3 regions of the Clostridium subterminale genome follow, and region 1 is predicted to be linked to each of the others. Evidence: predicted binding sites of a transcription regulator. Region 1 holds the regulator's gene; each other region holds the start of a gene.
The links. Region 1 encodes Rex, which represses fermentation and respiration genes when NADH is low (regulators of the CRP and FNR family bind a similar motif). Its sites were predicted from a motif close to ATTGTTAANNNNTTAACAAT; they were not measured.
Positions count from the first base shown of each region.

Region 2: ABDZ93_RS14715 (acetyl-CoA C-acetyltransferase) is a predicted target of Rex. The motif match lies at 2,712-2,731, and genes of this name have one in related genera.
Region 3: hypB (hydrogenase nickel incorporation protein HypB) is a predicted target of Rex. The motif match lies at 4,328-4,347, and genes of this name have one in related genera.

Region 1 is NZ_BAAACI010000007.1:570,371-577,304, forward strand. Features, by position in the region: gene ABDZ93_RS16215 (electron transfer flavoprotein subunit alpha/FixB family protein) at 1-84, opposite strand, end outside; gene ABDZ93_RS16220 (electron transfer flavoprotein subunit beta/FixA family protein) at 111-896, opposite strand; gene ABDZ93_RS16225 (acyl-CoA dehydrogenase) at 910-2,049, opposite strand; gene ABDZ93_RS16230 (short-chain-enoyl-CoA hydratase) at 2,086-2,865, opposite strand; gene ABDZ93_RS16235 (redox-sensing transcriptional repressor Rex) at 3,096-3,749, opposite strand; gene abc-f (ribosomal protection-like ABC-F family protein) at 4,312-6,225, shown strand; gene pdxT (pyridoxal 5'-phosphate synthase glutaminase subunit PdxT) at 6,292-6,876, opposite strand; gene pdxS (pyridoxal 5'-phosphate synthase lyase subunit PdxS) at 6,881-6,934, opposite strand, start outside.
Region 2 is NZ_BAAACI010000007.1:218,003-224,936, forward strand. Features, by position in the region: gene ABDZ93_RS14710 (VanW family protein) at 1-993, opposite strand, end outside; gene ABDZ93_RS14715 (acetyl-CoA C-acetyltransferase) at 1,298-2,476, opposite strand; gene ABDZ93_RS14720 (sigma-54 interaction domain-containing protein) at 2,882-4,240, opposite strand; gene ABDZ93_RS14725 (Gx transporter family protein) at 4,355-4,894, opposite strand; gene ABDZ93_RS14730 (NusG domain II-containing protein) at 4,905-5,297, opposite strand; gene ABDZ93_RS14735 (FMN-binding protein) at 5,613-6,059, shown strand; gene ABDZ93_RS14740 (FAD:protein FMN transferase) at 6,299-6,934, shown strand, end outside.
Region 3 is NZ_BAAACI010000008.1:149,427-156,360, forward strand. Features, by position in the region: gene ABDZ93_RS17210 (DUF5692 family protein) at 1-542, opposite strand, end outside; gene ABDZ93_RS17215 (FAD-dependent oxidoreductase) at 610-3,288, opposite strand; gene hypB (hydrogenase nickel incorporation protein HypB) at 3,529-4,200, opposite strand; gene ABDZ93_RS17225 (TetR/AcrR family transcriptional regulator) at 4,468-5,070, shown strand; gene ABDZ93_RS17230 (diguanylate cyclase domain-containing protein) at 5,140-6,066, opposite strand; gene ABDZ93_RS17235 (chemotaxis protein CheC) at 6,059-6,694, opposite strand; gene ABDZ93_RS17240 (response regulator) at 6,687-6,934, opposite strand, start outside.

The sequences.
Region 1 (6,934 bases):
TAATAATTCTAAAGCAACCTTTTGTAATTCTCCGTCTCTTTGCTCTGCAAAGACCCATACACCTTTATAATCTGCTATATTCATGGTAATTTCCTCCTTAACTTATATCTTTAGATGAAGTGCTTTTCTTTTAATTTTGAAAGCGCAATTGAAGCTGCTTCTTTTGGTGATACTTCAAATATTTCACCTTGACCTTTAGCTTCTTTAGTCATTGATTTTTTAACCTTTGTAGGTGATCCTTTAAGACCAAGTAGGCTAGCATCAACGTTAATGTCTGCTACAGTCCATACTTTAACTTCTTTTTCTTTAGCCATTGCGAATATGTTTTTAATGCTCATATATCTTGGCACGTTTAAAGTTTCGATTGCAGTTAAAAGTACTGGAGTTTTAACTCTGATATTCTCATATCCATCTTCCCAAGCTCTTCTTACGTTTAATACGCCTTCTTTTTCTTCACTAACTGCTTCAACATAAGTTATTTGAGGCATTCCTAAATGCTCAGCAATTTCTGGTCCAACTTGTGCAGTATCTCCATCGATTGCTTGTCTTCCAGCAAATATTACATCATACTCTAAGTTTTTAATAGCTGCAGCTAAAGCGTGAGATGTAGCTAATGTATCAGCTCCAGCAAAAGCTCTATCTGTAACTAGTATAGCTTCATCTGCTCCCATAGCTAATGCTTCTTCTAAAGCTACTTTTGCTTGTGGAGGTCCCATTGTTATAACAGTTACGTGTCCACCATAAGTATCTTTTAATTGTAAAGCTCCTTCTAAAGCATTTTTGTCATCTGGGTTTATTATTGAAGGAACACCATCTCTTATAAGAGTTCCTGTTTTTGGATCTATTTTAACTTCATTTGTATCTGGTACTTGTTTTACACAAACAACTATTTTCATCTTTCACTACCTCCTATTTCAATATGCTTCCTGCGATAACCATTCTTTGAACTTGAGAAGTTCCTTCGTAGATTTCAGTTATCTTAGCATCTCTCATCATTCTTTCAACTGGATATTCTTTAGTGTATCCATATCCACCAAATAATTGAACAGCCTTAGTTGTAACATCCATAGCTACTTCTGAAGCATATAATTTAGCTCTAGCAGCTTCTACTGAGTATGGTTGTCCCATATCTTTTTTATATGCAGCTTTGTATACTAAAAGTCTAGCAGCTTCTATTTGAACATCCATATCAGCAACCATCCATTGAAGTCCTTGGAATGCTGCTATTGATTTTCCGAATTGTTTTCTTTCTTTCATGTAAGCAACAGCTTCATCTAAAGCTCCTTGAGCTAGTCCTAAAGCTTGAGCTGCTATACCAATTCTTCCTCCATCAAGAGTTTGCATTGCAACAGCAAATCCTTTTCCTTCTTTTCCAAGTAAGTTTTCTTTTGGAACTATGCAGTTTTCAAATACTAATTCAGTAGTAGATGATGCTCTTATTCCTAATTTTTCTTCAACTTTACCTATTGAGAATCCTGGGAAATCCTTTTCAACTATGAAAGCAGATATTCCTCTAGTTCCTTTTGATTTATCAGTCATTGCAAATACTACGAAGATATCAGCAACTCCACCGTTTGTTATGAATATTTTTGAACCGTTTAATACGTAGTGATCTCCTTCAAGTACAGCTGTAGTTTGTTGTCCAGCAGCATCAGTACCTGCGTTTGGCTCAGTAAGACCAAATGCACCTAGTTTTTCACCTTTTGCAAGTGGTGTTAAGTATTTTTCTTTTTGCTCTTGAGTACCAAATTGGTATATTGGAGCTCCACATAAAGAAGTGTGTGCAGAAACTATAACTCCTGTAGTTCCGCAAACTTTAGAAAGTTCTTCTACAGTCATAGCGTAAGATACGTTATTTCCACCTGCTCCACCGAATTCAGTTGGGAATGGAATTCCTAACATGTTGTATCTAGCCATTTGCTCTACGTTTTCCATTGGGAATCTTTCTGTAACATCTATTTCAGCTGCTATAGGTTTTACTTCATTAATAGCAAACTCCCTTACCATTTGCTTTACAAGTTCTTGTTCCTTAGTTAATGAAAAATTCATTATAATACCTCCTACTTATACGATTATCTATTTCGATTATCTATTCTTAAAATTCTTGTCTCTTTTTTCAACAAAAGCTGTCATACCTTCTTTTTGGTCTTCAGTAGCAAAACACATTCCAAATGCTTCCGCTTCATATAATACCGCACTATCAATATCCATTTGCAAGCCTCTATTGATAGCAGCCTTACATTGGCTTATAGCTATAGGAGCATTCTTAGCTATTTTATTAGCCATAGCTTTTGCTTCATCTAAAAGTGTTTCTGGTTCTACCACTTTGTTTACTAATCCAATTCTTAAAGCTTCTTCAGCATTGATCATGTCACAAGTGTAAATTAACTCTTTTGCAATTCCTTCACCTACAAGTCTTGATAACCTTTGAGTTCCGCCAAACCCAGGAGTTATTCCAAGCCCTGCTTCTGGTTGTGCAAACTTAGCTTTAACTGATGCAATTCTAATATCACAAGCCATTGCAAGTTCACATCCGCCACCTAATGCAAAACCATTAACTGCAGCTATAACAGGTTTTTCAAGTTTTTCAATTTTTCTAAAAACCCCATTCCCAAGAATACCAAATTCTTTACCTTCTATAGCATTCATTTCTTTCATTTCTGAAATATCAGCTCCAGCAACGAAAGCTTTACCTTCTCCTGTAAGAATAACTGCATAAATTTCTTTATCCCCAGAAATTTCTTGGATAACACAATCAATTTCTTTTAAAGTTTCTGTGTTTAAAGCATTTAATGCTTTAGGTCTGTTTAGTTTAACTAAAGCCACATTTCCTTCTTTTTCCAAGACTATGTTCTTATAATCCATGTTCAAAATCCCCCATGCAATTTTTCAGGTGTTAGCCGCCATAAATCGTTATTAATTTAACAAAAATAGTGATTAAGGTTCTAATACCTTAATCACTATTATAGACTGTTTATAATTCTTTTTCAACTACATTTATGTTTTTTATAAAATCTTTTTCTTCCATTTGTATAGCTAAATTAAAAAAGTTTACTGACAATACAAATTTTTCACAACTTGTATTGCCCATTCTTTTAATTAAGGAAGTCTTCTTCTTTTTCACGCTCATTTAATAAGTAACTTAAAGTCATTAAACTTTCATTAAGATGTACATTTTCTACAATAACATCTTCATTAACCTTTAAATCTATAGGTGCAAAATTCCATATTCCCTTTACACCATTTCTTGTTACAACATCTGCTACACCTTGAGCTCTATTTTTAGGAACACAAATTATAGCTATATTAATCTTTTCCCTCTGTAAGAAACTGTCTAGCTCATCCATATCTCTTATTTCTATATCTCTTATTTTAAGTCCAATAAGTTTTACATTCACATCAAAAATACCCTTTAGATTAAACGCCATCTTATCAAAAGTTGTATAATTAGCAATTGCTTGACCTATATTTCCAGCTCCAATGATTACAGTATTATATTCTTTATTAAGTCCCAATATAACAGATATTTGATATAATAATTCCTTAACATTATACCCATACCCTTGCTGACCAAAATCTCCAAAACAATTTAAATCTTGTCTTATTTGTGAAGCTGTAAATCCAATTCTTTCACTTAATTCTTTAGATGATATTCTATCAACCTCATTTTTATCTAATTCACGTAAATATCTATAGTACTTAGGCAGCCTTTTTATTACGGCCATAGAAATGCTTCTTTTCTTCTCCACCTATTATCAACTCCTCGTTTTTGTTCTCATATTTTTAAACTTTATTTCTATATTGTAACTTTCCCAAAAATACTCTTTAAGTCAACTATTATACTCTCATGTTTAACAAACTTTTGATTCATATAGCTATTATACTATACTAACCATAAGTTTGTTATATATTTTTTATCCGATGACTACCAGCTCTAATACTCCTCTCTTCTTTAAAAGTTGGAGTTAAGAGCTGTTATGTCCCTGGATAACGATTCCCCCTAAAGGACGACGACTTCTAAGTATCAAATAAATTAATGCTAAGAACTCTGTTTATCAAATAAATAAACTATAATGCTATATTTTACATTTAAAATGACACATTGTACATATAAATTATAATTATTTTTCAACTTTTTTATAAATAGTCAATATAGCCTTATAATCTAAACTTTTACACGTATTTTACTTTTTATTATATTATATATAAATCTGTCTTATTATTCACAATACCCACTAATCTACCCTAATATACAAATTAATTTAATTTTTTTAGCTTTCATGATAAAATGCTAGTAGGACGGTGAAATAAATGATAGTTTTAAGTTGTAAAAATATAAGTAAATACTTTGGAATAGATATGATTTTAAAAGATATTACCTTCAACATAAATGAAGGTGAAAAAATAGGATTAATAGGTGCTAATGGTGCTGGTAAATCAACTCTATTTAAAATTTTAACTAATCAAATGGAATATGATAGTGGCGAGCTATTTATAGATAAATCAAAGGAACTTGGATATCTCTCTCAAAATCTTTCCCTAGATTCAGATAACACCATATATACTGAACTTCTTTCAGTATTTAAGTCACTGCTAGATATGGAGGAAAGACTACATAATTTAGAAGAAAAGATGAAAGAGCCTTATGATGCATCTAAAGAGGATTATCACAATAAAATTATAAGAGATTATACTACTTTAACAGAGGTATATGAAAATCGTGGTGGCTACACTTATAAAGGCGAAATTAGTCGTGTACTTAAAGGACTCGGTTTCACAGAAATTGATTTTGATAAGTCCATATCCATATTAAGCGGTGGCCAAAAGACTAGAGTTGCTTTATGTAAGCTGCTTCTTAGAAAACCTGAAATCTTGCTTCTAGATGAGCCTACAAACCATCTTGACCTAGATGCTATAGAATGGTTAGAAAACTATCTCAAAGAAGTTAAAGGTACAATTATAGTAATTTCCCACGATAGATTCTTCTTAGATGCTATTACTAACAAAACTATAGAGCTTATAGGCGGAACTGCACAGTGCTATAACGGAAATTATACAGCCTTTATAGACCTTAAAGAGAAAAATAAAGAGGTAATGCAAAAGGCTTACGATCTTCAACAGGCAGAGATTAAAAGACAAGAGGAGATTATAGCTAAGTATAAATCCTTCAACCGTGAAAAAAGTGTAAGAGCTGCTGAAAGTCGTCAAAAAGCCTTAGATAAGATTGAAAGAATAGAAGCACCTATTAAAGATGCTAAAGCTTCTAAAATAAAATTTGAGACTCAAATCAAAAGTGGTAATGATGTTCTTTATGTAGAAAATTTAAGTAAAAGTTTTGGTGAAAAACTTCTATTTGAAGGCTTAAATATGGATATTAAGCGTGAAGAAAAAATTGCCCTTATAGGTGAAAATGGTCGTGGTAAAACTACTTTATTTAGAATAATTATGGATAAAATACCTTCTGATAATGGGGTTAAGGTGTTAGGTAAGAATGTCTTTGTTGGATATTATGATCAAGAACAATCTAATTTAAACCTCAATAAAACTATTTTAGATGAGGTATGGGATGACTTCCCACATATGACCACCACTGAAATACGCTCTGCTCTTGCAGCATTCCTATTTACAGGGGATGATGTATTTAAATCCATCTCTACTCTTAGTGGTGGAGAAAAATGTAGAATTAACTTACTAAAACTAATGCTTTCTAAGTCTAATTTCCTTCTTCTAGATGAGCCTACAAACCACTTAGATATTATGTCTCGTGAAGCCTTAGAAGATGCTATCTTAAACTATGATGGGACTATAATTCTCATATCCCACGATAGATACTTCTTAAATAAGATTATAAATAAAATCTTTGAGCTTAATGAAGATGGTGTTAAAGAATACTTAGGCAACTATTCCTATTACGTAGAGAAAAAGAAAAATCCTTTAAGATTTGAGAATATAGAAGAAGGCTCCGGTATTACTAAGACTCAGATAAAGCTAGATAAAAAGAAAAAACGTGAAGCTGAAAAAGCTGAAAAAGAAAAAACTAATATGATTAAAAACATCGAAAATAAAATTGCAGCTACAGAGGAATCTCTTGAAGAGCTTCAAGGGCAGCTATGCCTTGAAGAAGTTTATTCTAACCCTGAAAAAAGCATAGAAATAAATAAAGAAATACAAAAGACAGAAGAAGAACTTCAAAGCCTATATGAACAATGGGAAGAACTAGCTTAGGAACTTCTCTAAAATAAGCTAAATAAATAATGAGCTTACCCTTATATTAAAGGGCAAGCTCATTATTTATTTCAATCTATCTTTGCACATGTTGTAGAAATATTTATGCATTGTTAAGTCTTTTGTTAGCTCTGGATGGAAGGAGGTTGCTAGTATGTTGTTTTGTCTGCATGCTATAATTTTTTCATCTAGTTTACATAATACTTTTACTCCTTCATGTACCTTTTCAACGTAAGGTGCTCTTATAAATACTAGAGGTATTGTTTCTTCACTTACATCTTCCAAAATTTCATCCGTTATAAAGCTGTCTAATTGAGAACCATAGGCATTTCTTCTTACTTCTATATCCATAACTCCTAAATGATTATAATCGCTTCCTAGGATGGATTTAGCGAGAATTATCATACCTGCACAGGTTCCCCATACTGGTAGTCCATTTTCAATTTTACTTTTTAGTGGAGATAGCATATGAAAATCTCTTAATAATTTTCCTATGGTGGTACTTTCTCCTCCTGGAATTATAAGCCCGTCTATAGCTTCTAAATCCTTTCTATTCTTCACTCTTAAGGCTGTAGCTCCACTTATGTTATTAATCTTATCTACATGTTCTTTTACAGCTCCTTGTAAATCTAGTACACCTATCGTTATCATTACATTACCATCCTCTTGATGCATATAATTTACCATCTGGTAGGTCCTTAGTATTTAT
Region 2 (6,934 bases), 350 kb from region 1:
TCCTACTGGCATAGAATGATGAGTTATCTCTGTGGGCAGTATTCCAGCCCTTACTATTGCATTATGAAGAGTTGTAGATACCTGACATATACCTCCACCTAATTCAGATTGAAGCTTATTATCTTTTATAACTGGTACCTCTACATACCCTTTTTCTTTCGTACTCTCCCCTACTAGTTTATTAAAGCTATATTCTTCATCTGGCATTAAAACTATGCCACTCGCTGCTGCAGTTGCTACTTTAATGTTGGTAGCTATTACATCATCTAGAAAGTTTGTACTAAAACTAGATATTATTGTATTGATCCTTTGCAAGTCTTTAGTATTTATATTTGGCTCTTCTATACTAATAGGTAATTCGAGAGTAACATCACCTTTATTGTTCTCAGTATTACTTTTTACAACTTCTTCAACCTGAGAAATAAAATCTTTTCTATTTATTTCTTCTTTTGAAGAACTTTCACTAACTTTTAGTTTTCCATCTTCTTTGATTATAGTTGCATTTCTAACTTCCTTGCTAAAAGTTTTCTCAATTTCATCCAACAAAGAATCTACAGCTTTTATATTATAGCTATACTCAATATCAAAATCTACTTTCTTAGGATTTTTTATCGACTTATAACCTTCCCTTATAGATAAATCCTTTCCATGATTTAAAGCTTCTATAATAGTTTCCTGTAAGTTGCTTTTTATACTTAAGCTATCATAATCAATTTTATATTCTTTATCTTTCACCTTTATCTTAATATCATTATTAATAAGTTCTTTAGTTTTTTCATTTAAAAGCTTTATAGCTTCATCCTTAGTTTTTCCTCCAATTTCAATTCCTTCTACAAAAACTTGAGGATAAATTTTATCTTCATAGCTACTTACGGTACGCTTCATATATCCATAATAAAATAAAAGATATACCACTATAAAAACAATTATTAATGCAATAATAATTAAAAAAATATTTTTATTATCTTTTCTTTTTTGCTTTCTTTTTCCCATATAAAATTCTCCTCCCATGGTATTTAAATTAGCTTGTGTAGTATTTCATGAAATATTCTAGTCAAAATAAAAAATCAGCTCATTGTAAAGTTACAATGAACTGATTTTTTTATTTATACTAAAAAAGTTATAGCTAATTAATAATTCTCTTTCTCGCTTTGCTCGTAAGTACACTCCTTCTTGCATGCGTTCGAAATGTTAAATCAAAGATTTTCTTTTCTCGCTTTGCTCGCAAGGATACTCCTTCTTACATGCGTTCGAATGAGTAAGTTCCACTAACCAAATCATAGATTTGGAGTGTCACTTATCTTTCTACTACTATTGCGATTCCTTGTCCGCCACCTATGCATAGTGTAGCAAGACCTTTTTTATCATCTCTCTTAATCATTTCGTAGATAAGAGTAGTTAATATTCTAGCTCCAGATGCTCCAACTGGGTGTCCAATAGCTATTGCTCCACCATTTACATTTACTTTGTTCATGTCAAATTTTAAATCTTTAGCTACTGCTAATGATTGTGCAGCAAAGGCTTCGTTTGCTTCTATTAAGTCTAAATCTTCAACTGTTAATCCAGCTTTAGATAAAGCTTTGCTTGTAGCTTCGAATGGTCCATATCCCATTATTTGTGGATCAAGACCTGCTGATGCGTAAGATTTTATAGTTGCAAGATAGCTAACTCCTAATTGTTCAGCTTTTTCTTTAGACATAACTATGAACATAGCAGCTCCATCATTTATTCCTGAAGCGTTACCTGCAGTAACTGTTCCACCTTTTTTGAAAGCTGGCTTAAGTTTTCCTAATTTCTCTATTGTTGAACCAAATTTAGGGAATTCATCTGTATCAAATACAATTGGATCTCCTTTTCTTTGTGGTATTTCAACTGGTACTATTTCATCTTTAAATCTTCCTTCTTTTACAGCTTTTTCAGCTTTTAATTGGCTACTTAAAGCAAATTCATCTTGCATTTCTCTTGTAAGACTCCATTTTTCAGCTATATTTTCTGCAGTAACTCCCATGTGATAATCATAGAATGCATCCCAAAGACCATCTTTAATCATAGTATCAACCATTGTTGAATCGCCCATTCTTTGTCCCCATCTAGATGTTGGTAATACATATGGTGCATTACTCATTGATTCTGTTCCACCACAAAGGATTACGTCTGCATCTCCTGATTTTATTGCTTGAGCTGCAAGTGTTACAGCTTTTATTCCTGAACCACAAACTTTATTAATACTAATTGCTGTAGATTCTTCTTTTAAACCAGCCTTTAAAGCTACTTGTCTTCCAACATTTTGTCCAAGTCCAGCGCTTATAACATTACCTATAATAGCTTCATCTATAATAGCTGGATCTATTCCTGCTCTTTTTATTGCTTCTTTTGCAGCTACAGCACCAATTTCTGCTGCTGATAATTTTGATAATGAACCTCCAAATGATCCTACTGCTGTTCTAGCAGCACTTACAATAACAACTTCTTTCATATTAACTCCATCCTTTTCTTTAAATAATTTATTGTGTTAGATACTATTTTATCCCTTGTTTATATATCTACACTTGTTTATATATCTACATAGGGTTACTAAGTCTATGTTTATTACGCTTATTTATATAGCAGTTTCCATGCCAACTTCTACAACCCCCTAAATATCTAGTTTCTAGTTAATTGATGAAAATAAAACTGTAAACTCGAGTTTACAGTTTTTCCTTAAACAAATCTTTGTTAATATTATAACTTTAATGTTAAATAAATCACCTAAAGCAAAATCAATAATTAGCAGTTTTTTTTCATCATTTATTAATACATTAAATCTAATTAAAGGGTTAATTATCCAAAATGTTACACACATGTAAACTTAGTTTACATGTGTGCTTTAGTTTACACTATTTTAAAGTTCCATATTAAATCTATTAATCTTCTTGTAAAGACCTTGCCTACTAATACCCAAAACCTTAGCAGTTTCATTCTTATTCCCATTAAGTTTCTCTAAAGTTTCCATAATTACCTGCTTTTCTACTTCATCTACTATGTCTTTAAGTTGCTTATTTTCATAATCAATCTTTCTTTTATTACAATCTAATATCTTCGCTGGTAAATGCTCTGGTAAAATTTTAAGCTCTGTATTAAGTAAATTTATTGCTCTTTCAATAACATTTTCTAATTCCCTAACGTTACCCGGCCAGTTATAACATTTAAGATAATCTAAAGTTTCTTCTGTTATTCCTTCACTATATATTCCATATTTATTACATAGCTTAACTCTTAAGGCCTCTGCTAATGGTCCTACATCTTCAATTCTTTCTCTTAATGCTGGAAGTTTGACATGCATAACATTTAATCTATAATATAAATCTTGTCTAAACTTACCATCTTGAGTTAGCTGTAATAAGTTTTTATTTGTAGATGCTATAATCCTTACATCTATCTTCTTTACATCATTACTACCTACTCTTACAATTTCTCTATCTTGAAGAACTCTTAGCAATTTTACCTGCATAAAAAGAGGCATATCTCCTATTTCATCTAAAAGAATAGTTCCTCCATCTGCAAGCTCAAACTTACCTTTCATTCCAGTTTTCTTTGCTCCTGTAAATGCCCCTTCTTCATAACCAAACATTTCTGATTCAAATAGCTCTGTCGGTATAGCTCCACAGTTTATTTTAACAAAAGGCTTCCTTGCTCTTTTACTACTATTGTGTATAGACTGTGCAACTAATTCTTTTCCTGTACCACTCTCACCTGTAATTAATACAGATGAATCGCCCCTTGCAATCTTCTCTGCAAATTTTATAGCTGCTAAGAAACTAGAGCTATTTCCAATAATTTTATCAAAGGTATAGGTTGCTTTATTCTCAACAGTAAGTTCATTTTTATAAAACTGAACTTCTTTTTCTAAATGAGATATTTTACTACTTAAAATTTTAAAATTATCTATATCCTTAAACATAACTCTACCTATAGCACCTCTAATTTTCCCATTTATTACTATAGGAACTCTCATAGATATCATTTTATGTTCATTAACCTCTTGTATATCTCCAACTTCTTTAAATCCATTTTTAGCTATAAGATGTAATTTTGTATTAGGTATAACCTTAGTTACATGCTTACCCTCTGGTTCTTTACATCCCAAAAACTTCTTATATCCATCTGTCATCATTGTGATAATTCCATCTTCATTAACCACTACAATGTATTCATTTAAACTATTAAATGCAAAATTGAGTATTTCTTCATCAACCCTCATATATTTTCCCTCCTAAATAAAATACATTATTTTAAGTTTCCATATACCAAGTAAAATTATACCATTTCATAGATATATTTTTAGTGGTTTTTTCTCTTTTTATACAATTTACTCCTAAAACCATTGTCCATTTACACCAAAAATTTTTTTTAAATGTTCTACTGCAAAATTGCTTGTAATTCCAACAAATATACCAGTTCCTATACCTGCCACACTCATAATAGGCAAATATAGCATAATACTCATAGTTTTCACTATTAATGAAGCAGCAAGTAATTGGCCTACATTATGGAATACTGCCCCTGCACAACTTACCCCTACAATACTTACTTTTTCTTTTCCTAGATATTTTGTAAACACCATAAATATATAACTTAAAATTCCACCGGATAAACTATATATTAATCGAGATACACTCCCTCCAAACATTACAGAAAGTAAAATTCTTAAAAATAACACTAAAAAAGCTTCCTTATAACTTAAAGTGTATAATGCTATTACCGTAATGATATTAGCAAGTCCTAACCTTGTTCCCGGAGTTATAAATGGCACGGGAATCATATTTTCAAATATATGTAGAACTAAAGACATGGCCACTAATAGGGATATGTATATCATTTTTCTAATATTTTTACTAACTTCTTTATTGTTCATTATTTTCACCTCAACGAGAAATTACATCTTCTCCTTCACTACTCTTTTGTTCTCCTACAATTTCAATAATTAATCTATTAGGCAGACATACTATTCTTTCTCCAACCTCTCCTATAAATCCTTCATCTATGCATATTCTGTCCTTACAATCTGCATCTACAATTCCTATCTTCATATTATGAACCACAACTTTATTAATTCCATAGGATGAGTTAAATGTAAATTCTTCATCTAACGCCTCTTTTAATTCGACTCTCTTTTTCTCTTCACCATCTATAGAAATAACAGCATAATTTATTCCTTCATAACTCCTCTGATAATTTTTTAGCATTATGTAAGGTATAAATGATACTATTAGTAATATTACAATTATTACCACATCCATTTTTTTCATTAATTTCATATCCATTCTGCTCCTATACATTTAATAGTTCAAATAAAATAATTTTAATCTTTTATTCTTATTATATCAATATGTTGACCTAAATTCCTTAGTGATTAAAAAGTTTCAGAAAAATATTCATTAACTTATAATGAATATTTTTCTTTTATTGAATTTTATGTTATATATGTTAATTAAGCTCATAAATTGTAAATAATTTTTTAACAAACTATTGTGAAATATATTTACTATTTTTTTGTTATAGTTTATAATTAAATCATAAAAACAGTATATAATTTTTGTAAAAAACAAGAATATTTTTAGGGGGATTCAGTAATGAATAAAAAGGTTATAGCTTTATTATCTTCAGTAGTTTTAACTGCTGGAATGTTAGTTGGTTGTGGTTCAAAAGGAATGAAGGATGGAAGTTACAAATCTGAATTTGATACTTTTGATGACCATGGTTGGAAAGGACAAGTTGAAATTACAGTAGCCGATGGAAAAATCACTGATGCTAAATTTGACTACGTAAATGAAGCTGGAGATCTAAAGAGCAAAGATGCTAAGTATCAAGAAAGTATGACAAAAGTATCTGGAATTGGACCTGTTGAGTTCTCAGCTCAATATGCAAAAGCTCTTGTAGAAAAGCAAGACCCTGCAACAGTTGATGCAATAACCGGAGCAACTACTTCTGGAGATGACTTCAAAACTTTAGCTGACGCAGCTGTCCAATATGCAAATGATGGTAAAACTGAAACTGCAGTAGTTAAAGCTAAAAAATAGTATTTTCATAAATAATATAAAATATAAGACTTTAGGATATCCTAAAGTCTTATATTTATTTCTTCCGATTTATATATAATCAATATCTATAATAACTCTATTTATTTTATATTTAAAAATTCTTTATAATAAATTATAATGTTATTAGGATGATTTTATAATCTCCTTAACTAGGATATTATTTCCATTGATTAAGTGTCAAAATTTTATACTACTATTATATAGATAAGGAGGCTTATATGAAATTCTTCAAAAAACTTTCTTGCCTTTTAGTATTATCTTTAATTACTATTATTAGTGCAGGATGCGCAAATCAAAAATTACCTAAAAACCCAATTAGTAAAACAGAGCTAGTCATTGGTACAGTATGTACTGTAACCATTTATGATAAAAGTGACACTGCTATAATAGATGAAGCTTTTACTCGTTTAAGGGAACTTGAAAATATATTAAGTATAAATAAATCTAATACTGAATTAGATGAAGTAAATAAAATGGCTGGCATAGAGCCTGTGGAGGTTAGCAACGATACCTTTAATGTTATAAAAAAAGGACTTGAATATTCTAAACTCTCTAATGGTGCCCTTGATATTACTATAGGTCCTTTAGTAAAGTTATGGGGGATTGGTACAGACGACGCTAAAGTTCCTTCTGAAGAAGAAATTAATGAAAAGAAGGATTTAGTTGACTATAATAAAATTGAAATAAATGAAAGTAAGAAGAGTATATTTTTAAAAGACCCTAATATGATTATAGACTTAGGTGCAATTGCAAAGGGGTATGCTGCTGATGAAGTAGCAAAAATTTTAAAAGATGCTGGAGTATCTAGTGCAATCATCGATTTAGGTGGTAATATTTATGTACTTGGTGATAAG
Region 3 (6,934 bases), on a different contig from region 1:
TCTTTCCTAATTACTATTCCAAACCAACCAGTTATGGCAATAATATTTAGTATACCTGCAACTGCATTCATATAGTTCCATGGACCGCCCATTACACCTATTACTTCCCCTTCAATAGCACCGGAATTCATCATCCAATAGGTGGATCCTACCTCAATATCCCTTACAACTGCCTCTAGAATATTAATAGCAAGAATTAGTGGTGGAAAACATAAGGCAATTTTATTATCAGCTAGTCTCCAAACAACCTCACCAGTGATTTTATCTTTTTTCTCAATATGACGAATGCACCAAAAACCAATACATCCTGCTGTTGCAGAATAAACTTTAGCTAAATGGAACCAGTCAGTATAGGTAACATCTTTTAAAACAGTCATCCAAATAATTGTTAAAATAATTGGCAAAATAACAAAGCTAAAAAATCCTGCCCATTTCTGTCTTCTAGAAAATTCATTAAATAGAAACAAGCCTGCAAAAACAACAAACCACATTCCCCATGCAGTAAAAAATGTTGCTCCTTCAACGTAATTAAATTCAAACATTTTATTCACCCTCTACCCCTTTTAAAATTAAAAATTACTTTATTAACTTTTCTATTACCCAAATAAATTATTTAAAGAGTTTTTTTACCTTTTTAGTTGTAATTTTTACCTTACGCTTAAGAACTTGTTTTATAACTACTGGTTTTAGATCCTCATAGGCTACACCCTCACCATCATATTTTCTTACAAGGGAAATAGCATCAAACTTACATTTAGTTGTACATTGACCACATCCTACACAAAGGAATTCATCTACAACCGTTGCACCACAGCTAAGACAACGTTCTGTTTCCTTTTTAATCTGATCTTCAGTAAAGGTTCCACGTAAATCTTTGAAGGTTTTTCTTGATTTGCTTCCATCCACATGACCTATGCTTTGTCTAGGAGTACAGTCATATCCTTGAAGTTCTAGGTTATCTTTATTTAAAGCATGATATTCTTTTCTGTCACGACCAATAATCAAACTTTGTCCTGGCTGAACATAACGATGAATTGAAATTGCACCTTCTTTACCTAAGGCAATAGCATCGATGGCAAACTTTGGTCCTGTTAATGCATCACCACCAGCAAAAACATCAGGCTCACCTGTCTGTAATGTAACTGAATCTGCCTTAATGGTATTATTTCTATTAAGTTCAATTTTGCTATCTGCTAAAAGTTCACCCCAATCCATTCCTTGCCCTATTGAAAGCAATATAGTATCAGCTTTAACTATTACAGTATTATTTTCATCATAAGATGGATTAAATCTTCCATTTTCATCAAATACAGAAACACATTTTTTGAATTCTACCCCAGTAGCACGACCATTTTCAACAATAACTCTCTTTGGCCCCCAAGAATTATTGATTTCAATATCCTCTGATAATGCTTCTTCAATTTCTTCTGGAAGGGCAGGCATTTGTTCACGACTTTCTAGACAGTACATTTTAACTTGTATATCCCCAATTCTAGTAGCTGTTCTTGCAACATCAATAGCAACGTTACCTCCACCGATTACGATTACATTACCTTCAAGTTTTAGTTCCTTACCTAAGTTTACATCTCTCATGAAGTCGATCCCTGTAATAACATTTTCCGAATTTTCACCTTCTATACCAAGCTTTCTTCCAGTGCAAGCACCTATTGCAATATAAAAAGCTTTAAATCCTTGATTTCTTAACTCATTAAGACCTACATCTTTTCCAACCTCAACGCCTGTCTTAAATTCAACACCTAATTCTTTCAATATATTGATTTCTGCATTTATAACTTCTTTTTCAAGTCTGAAAGCAGGTATTCCCAGGGTCAACATTCCACCAAGAACCTCTTCTTTCTCAAACACAGTTACATTATAACCATCAATAGCTAAGTAGTATGCACAGCTAAGGCCTGAAGGACCAGCTCCTACTACTGCAATTTTTTTACCATACTCGTGTCTACGCTTAGGCACATATCGGTGATCAATATTTAAATCTTGGTCTGCAATAAATTTTTTGATTTCATCAATAGCAACTGGATCATCAATATCCCCTCTAGTACAATCTGTTTCACATTTTCTTGGACAAATACGTCCGCATACTGCTGGAAATGGATTTTCTTGTTTGATAAGCTCAAGAGCTTCCCTATACCTTCCCTGAGATGCAAGTTTAACATAGCCTTGAACAGCAATATGAGCTGGGCAATTGGTTTTACAAGGACTTGTACCCGTATCAACTACATCTTTCCTATTTATTCGATAATCAGGATTCCATTTATCAGGACCCCAATCTGTATCCCTAGGGGTTTCTGTTCTTTTTATCTCAGTAGTAACTGGTGTTTTGGAACATAATTTTTGACCTAATTGTAGTGCATTAACAGGACAATTTTGAACACATTCTCCACAAGCAACGCATTTATCTTTGTCCACTTTAGAAACATAGTTTGAGCGTACCATATCAGCATTAATGAACATACTAGCAGTTCTTAAAGATAGACATGAACATCCACAGCAATTACAAATAGCATGAGTTTTACCTGAACCATCCAAATTAGGTATCTGATGCATTAAACCATTTTCCTCTGCTCTCTTAATAATTTCAAAGGCTTCTTCTCGAGTAATCTGTCGACCTCTCTTTGTACGTATATAATATTCTGCAGCATGCCCCATCTGAATACAAATATCTTCCTTCAGGTGACCGCAACCTTCTCCCATAGCTTCTCTTGCTGTACGACATGAACAATCAGCAACTGAGAAAATATCATTGTCATTAAGATATTTAGAAACTTCCTCATAGGATGCTCTTCTTGTTTCACCTTCAATAGCATGTTCTATAGGAATAACACGCATAAGACCTACCCCTACAGGAAAACTACCCGCTGTCTTAGGTCCTCTTACTCTTCCATAAGCTTCAAAAGCTCTGGGAATTTGAGGATACTTTTCAACATTCTTTTTATTGTTAACCATCATTTCCATGATGCCGGGAACCCATGTCTCATACCAAAATGTATCTACTCCATCAATTTCATTTACAAAACAAACACCTGCATCTGCTAATTCTAACAAAAGTTCTGTTGTTCTTTCTACAGATTTGCCACATAAAGGAGCAACATCTTTAGCTGTAACTTTTTTACGTATTTCCATACAAAGTACTACTTCGGCCATTTCCTCTGTAACAACAGGTTCAAGAATCATATACTCCGGATCTGTAGTTTTTATTTCATTTTTCGAGCCACGTTTCTTATTGCTGATGTGATTTGCAAGATCAAGTACCTTTTCCTTGACCATATATTATCCCTCCCAATAATAATTATATGTGAGCCATAACCCAAAATATAAACACTAATGTTACAATATATTATAAGTATGGCAAGTTTCTTTATTAGTAATAAGTATATGAAAATAGTCAGCACTTTTAGGTTTATTAAGTTATTAAAACAAAAGTAACTGAAATGAGCTGATTATTATCTATGGTCAAAATCACACAAAAATCGTTTTACATTTTTAATATTATGAATATTAAAAAAATTATTTATCCTTCCAACTATTTACTTGTGTACGTATCCAGTCAACCCATTCACCAATTCCATCTCCATTTTTAGCTGAGATTGGAATAACTTTAATATTGGGATTCAGTTTTTTTACTCTCTCTTTTACTGCCTCTAAATCAAATTCAAAATAGTCTGCTGCATCCATTTTATTAACTAATAAAACATCAACTATAGAAAACATTAAAGGATATTTTAAAGGTTTATCATCCCCCTCAGGTATGCTTAGAATCATAGCATTTTTAGATGCACCAGTGTCAAATTCCGCTGGACACACCAAATTACCGACATTCTCTAATATTACAAAATCAACATTTTCAGTTCCAAGCCCCTCTAAACCTTGTCTAGTCATATCAGCATCAAGATGACACATTCCTCCTGTGTGCAACTGAATTACTTTAGCACCAGTCTGTGAAACCTTATGTGCATCAACATCTGAATCAATATCAGCTTCTAAAATACCAATATTCATTTCATTTTTCAAAGCCTCAATTGTTCTTAAAACGGTCGTCGTTTTCCCAGAACCAGGTGATGACATGAGATTTAATAAAAAGACCCCATCTTTTTTTAAATCCTCTCTAAGTAGTTCTGCCTGACGGTCATTGTTGTCAAAAACATTTTGCTTGATTTCTAAAACTTTATATGCCTCCATATAACCTCTCCCCCATTTCATACTTAATTTAGGTTATTTTATTGAAGTAGCCTCTAATATATAATTACCAGCTATCCCACAATATAACATAACAGTTGTTATGTTTATGATATAATACATATTTTCCTTTGTCAATGAATTAACATTCAAAATAATAAATATATTGCGAAAATATTAAATGCTATATTCTTTAAACAATAGTACTGTGATAAAGGAAAACCTATATTGTAAAATTATGATATACTATTTATAAATGGGGTGAATAATATGGACGCTAATCAACAAAATCAAAAAAAACAACGTATTTTAGATGCCGCAATTAGTGTATTTATAGAAAATGGCTTTGAAGAAACAAGTTTGCGTGAAATAGCCTCAGCTGCTGGTCTTACTACTGGTGCCATATACCATCATTTTAAGAATAAGGACGAGCTATTCTACCATGCAGTAAAGGAAGCTACGTACTTTGCTCAAAAGCTCTCTGAAAAAGATGAAAGTAGTAATCTTAAAAGCACTGAAAATATGTTAAATGAAATTAGTAATAAAGTTAGAGAACGTATGTCAAAAGTTAATGAGCAACGCCTTTTAGTTCTATTAATAGGTTATGTGTTATCAAAAGGTGGATCTCTTAGTGAAAGCCTTAAACAAGATTATAATGAAATAATCAACAAAGTAGCAGATATGTACTTTTACGCATTTGGTATTGAAAATGAAGACTATAAAAAAAGTCTTGCTACTATTTTAATAGCAGCACTAGATGGTATTGCAATGCAATATTCCCTTGGGGTATTAAAGCAGGAAGATGAAAAGTTTAAGGACACCTTTGTTAATTTTTTTGTAGAAAGCATTCCTGCATTTATGCAAAAAAAATAAACTCTAAGCTAAGTTACATAAAACAAGGATACTTGTAATCTCTACACAGTACCCTTGTTTTTACTATTATTAAAAGAAATAGTATCCATCCCCACCTAGTTTTTTAGCTTTATACATTGCTCTATCTGCTTCTAATATTAGTTCATCAATATCATTAGCCTCATCGGGTAATATACTAATACCTATGCTTAAAGATATTTTTATTTGCTCTTCTTTACAATATAAAATTTCAGTACTATTATTAATTCTGGAGGCTACAGCTTCGCAATCATGGTAACTCTTTATAGAATGTAGCAATATTAAAAATTCATCTCCACCAAATCTAGCAATTATATCCCCATTTCTAGTAGATTCTTTTAATATTTTAGCTACATGAATGAGAACCTCGTCACCTTTTTTATGTCCATATGTATCATTTATATATTTGAATTTATCAACATCTATAAACATAAGCCCTAAAAGACTATTATTTCTTTTAGCATTATTATAAAATTCATCTGCCATTTTATAAAATAATGTTCTATTTGCTACACCTGTTAGTCCATCATAATAAGCTAATTTATTAATAGTTTTTTCCTTTTCCTTTAATTCTTTATTTAAAATATATAATTCATTCACATATTTTTTTAGTTGATCGATACGTAAAAATTGATTAGTCACATCAATAAATTCAATAAGTATAAAATTCAAATTATCTTTCTCTATTCTACTTATCTTTAAATTTAAATTTTTATTATTACTTAGCAAATCTTTATGCATTGCTGCTGAAAAAAATATTTTTCTTCCATCATTGACTATGCACTTCATTGTATCTTTAAAATAACCTTTATTCAGACTTGGAATAATATCATATATACAGCTATTTATTACCTTATCCTCACTAATATGAGTTAAACATTCCATATAGCTATTCCAAAATAAAACTTTTAAATCTTCGTCTAATATTATTATTCCTTCATCTATACTATCTAATATATTATATAAAATTCTATCCACAGAAATCATCTTCTATCATTCCTACTTTATTTAATAATTGACTTAATGAACTTAAAGTAAGATTAATTATTATAGCACCTGCTATTTCTGAATTGTCTATTTTAAAGGTTATATATAGCATCAAAATATGCTCATACTCTTTGCTCTTTATATTTTTTTCAAAATCTACTTTATTAAATACGTTAACTTCTGGTAAAGTATAATTTAATCTTAATTTTAGATAATTTCCTATTTCTCCAATTATTGAATTTAATATTATATTACCAATTTCCTTTATAATATCAAAATCTATATCAGTAAAATTCATATTACTTAGTTGATTTTCATCATTTTCATTTAAACACAGGTCTATAAATGTTCTCATTTTATCTGCTGGAAATATTAAACTTGCCTTTCCTCTCAGTTCATCTTCAAATGCTATAGAGGATACCATTATAGTTCCTTGCATTACTTGTGGAAGATAATCATCTATTGCTATTGTTTTTTCATTTAAACTTAAAATTTTCAAATTTGGTACATTTAATAATATTTTTTTATTTATTATTTCAGACAGTATACTCGCTGATTTACCAACACTTATATTAAATAACTCTTTTAATATATCTTCTCTTTCTACTCTATTATTCATTTCGAACATTCCTTATTATCTCACATATAGATTTGGCTTTTTCTTCAGTAAAGGGCTTGTTTATAAATTCTATTACCCCATATGATTCTATTTCTTCTTTTATACTTTTTTGAACATCTGCAGAAACTACAATTATTTTTGCATTAGAATCATACTCATTTATTAGTTTTATCAGTTCTCCTCCATTTAATTTAGGCATTAATAAATCCACAAATGTATAATCAGGTTTAATACTTTTGT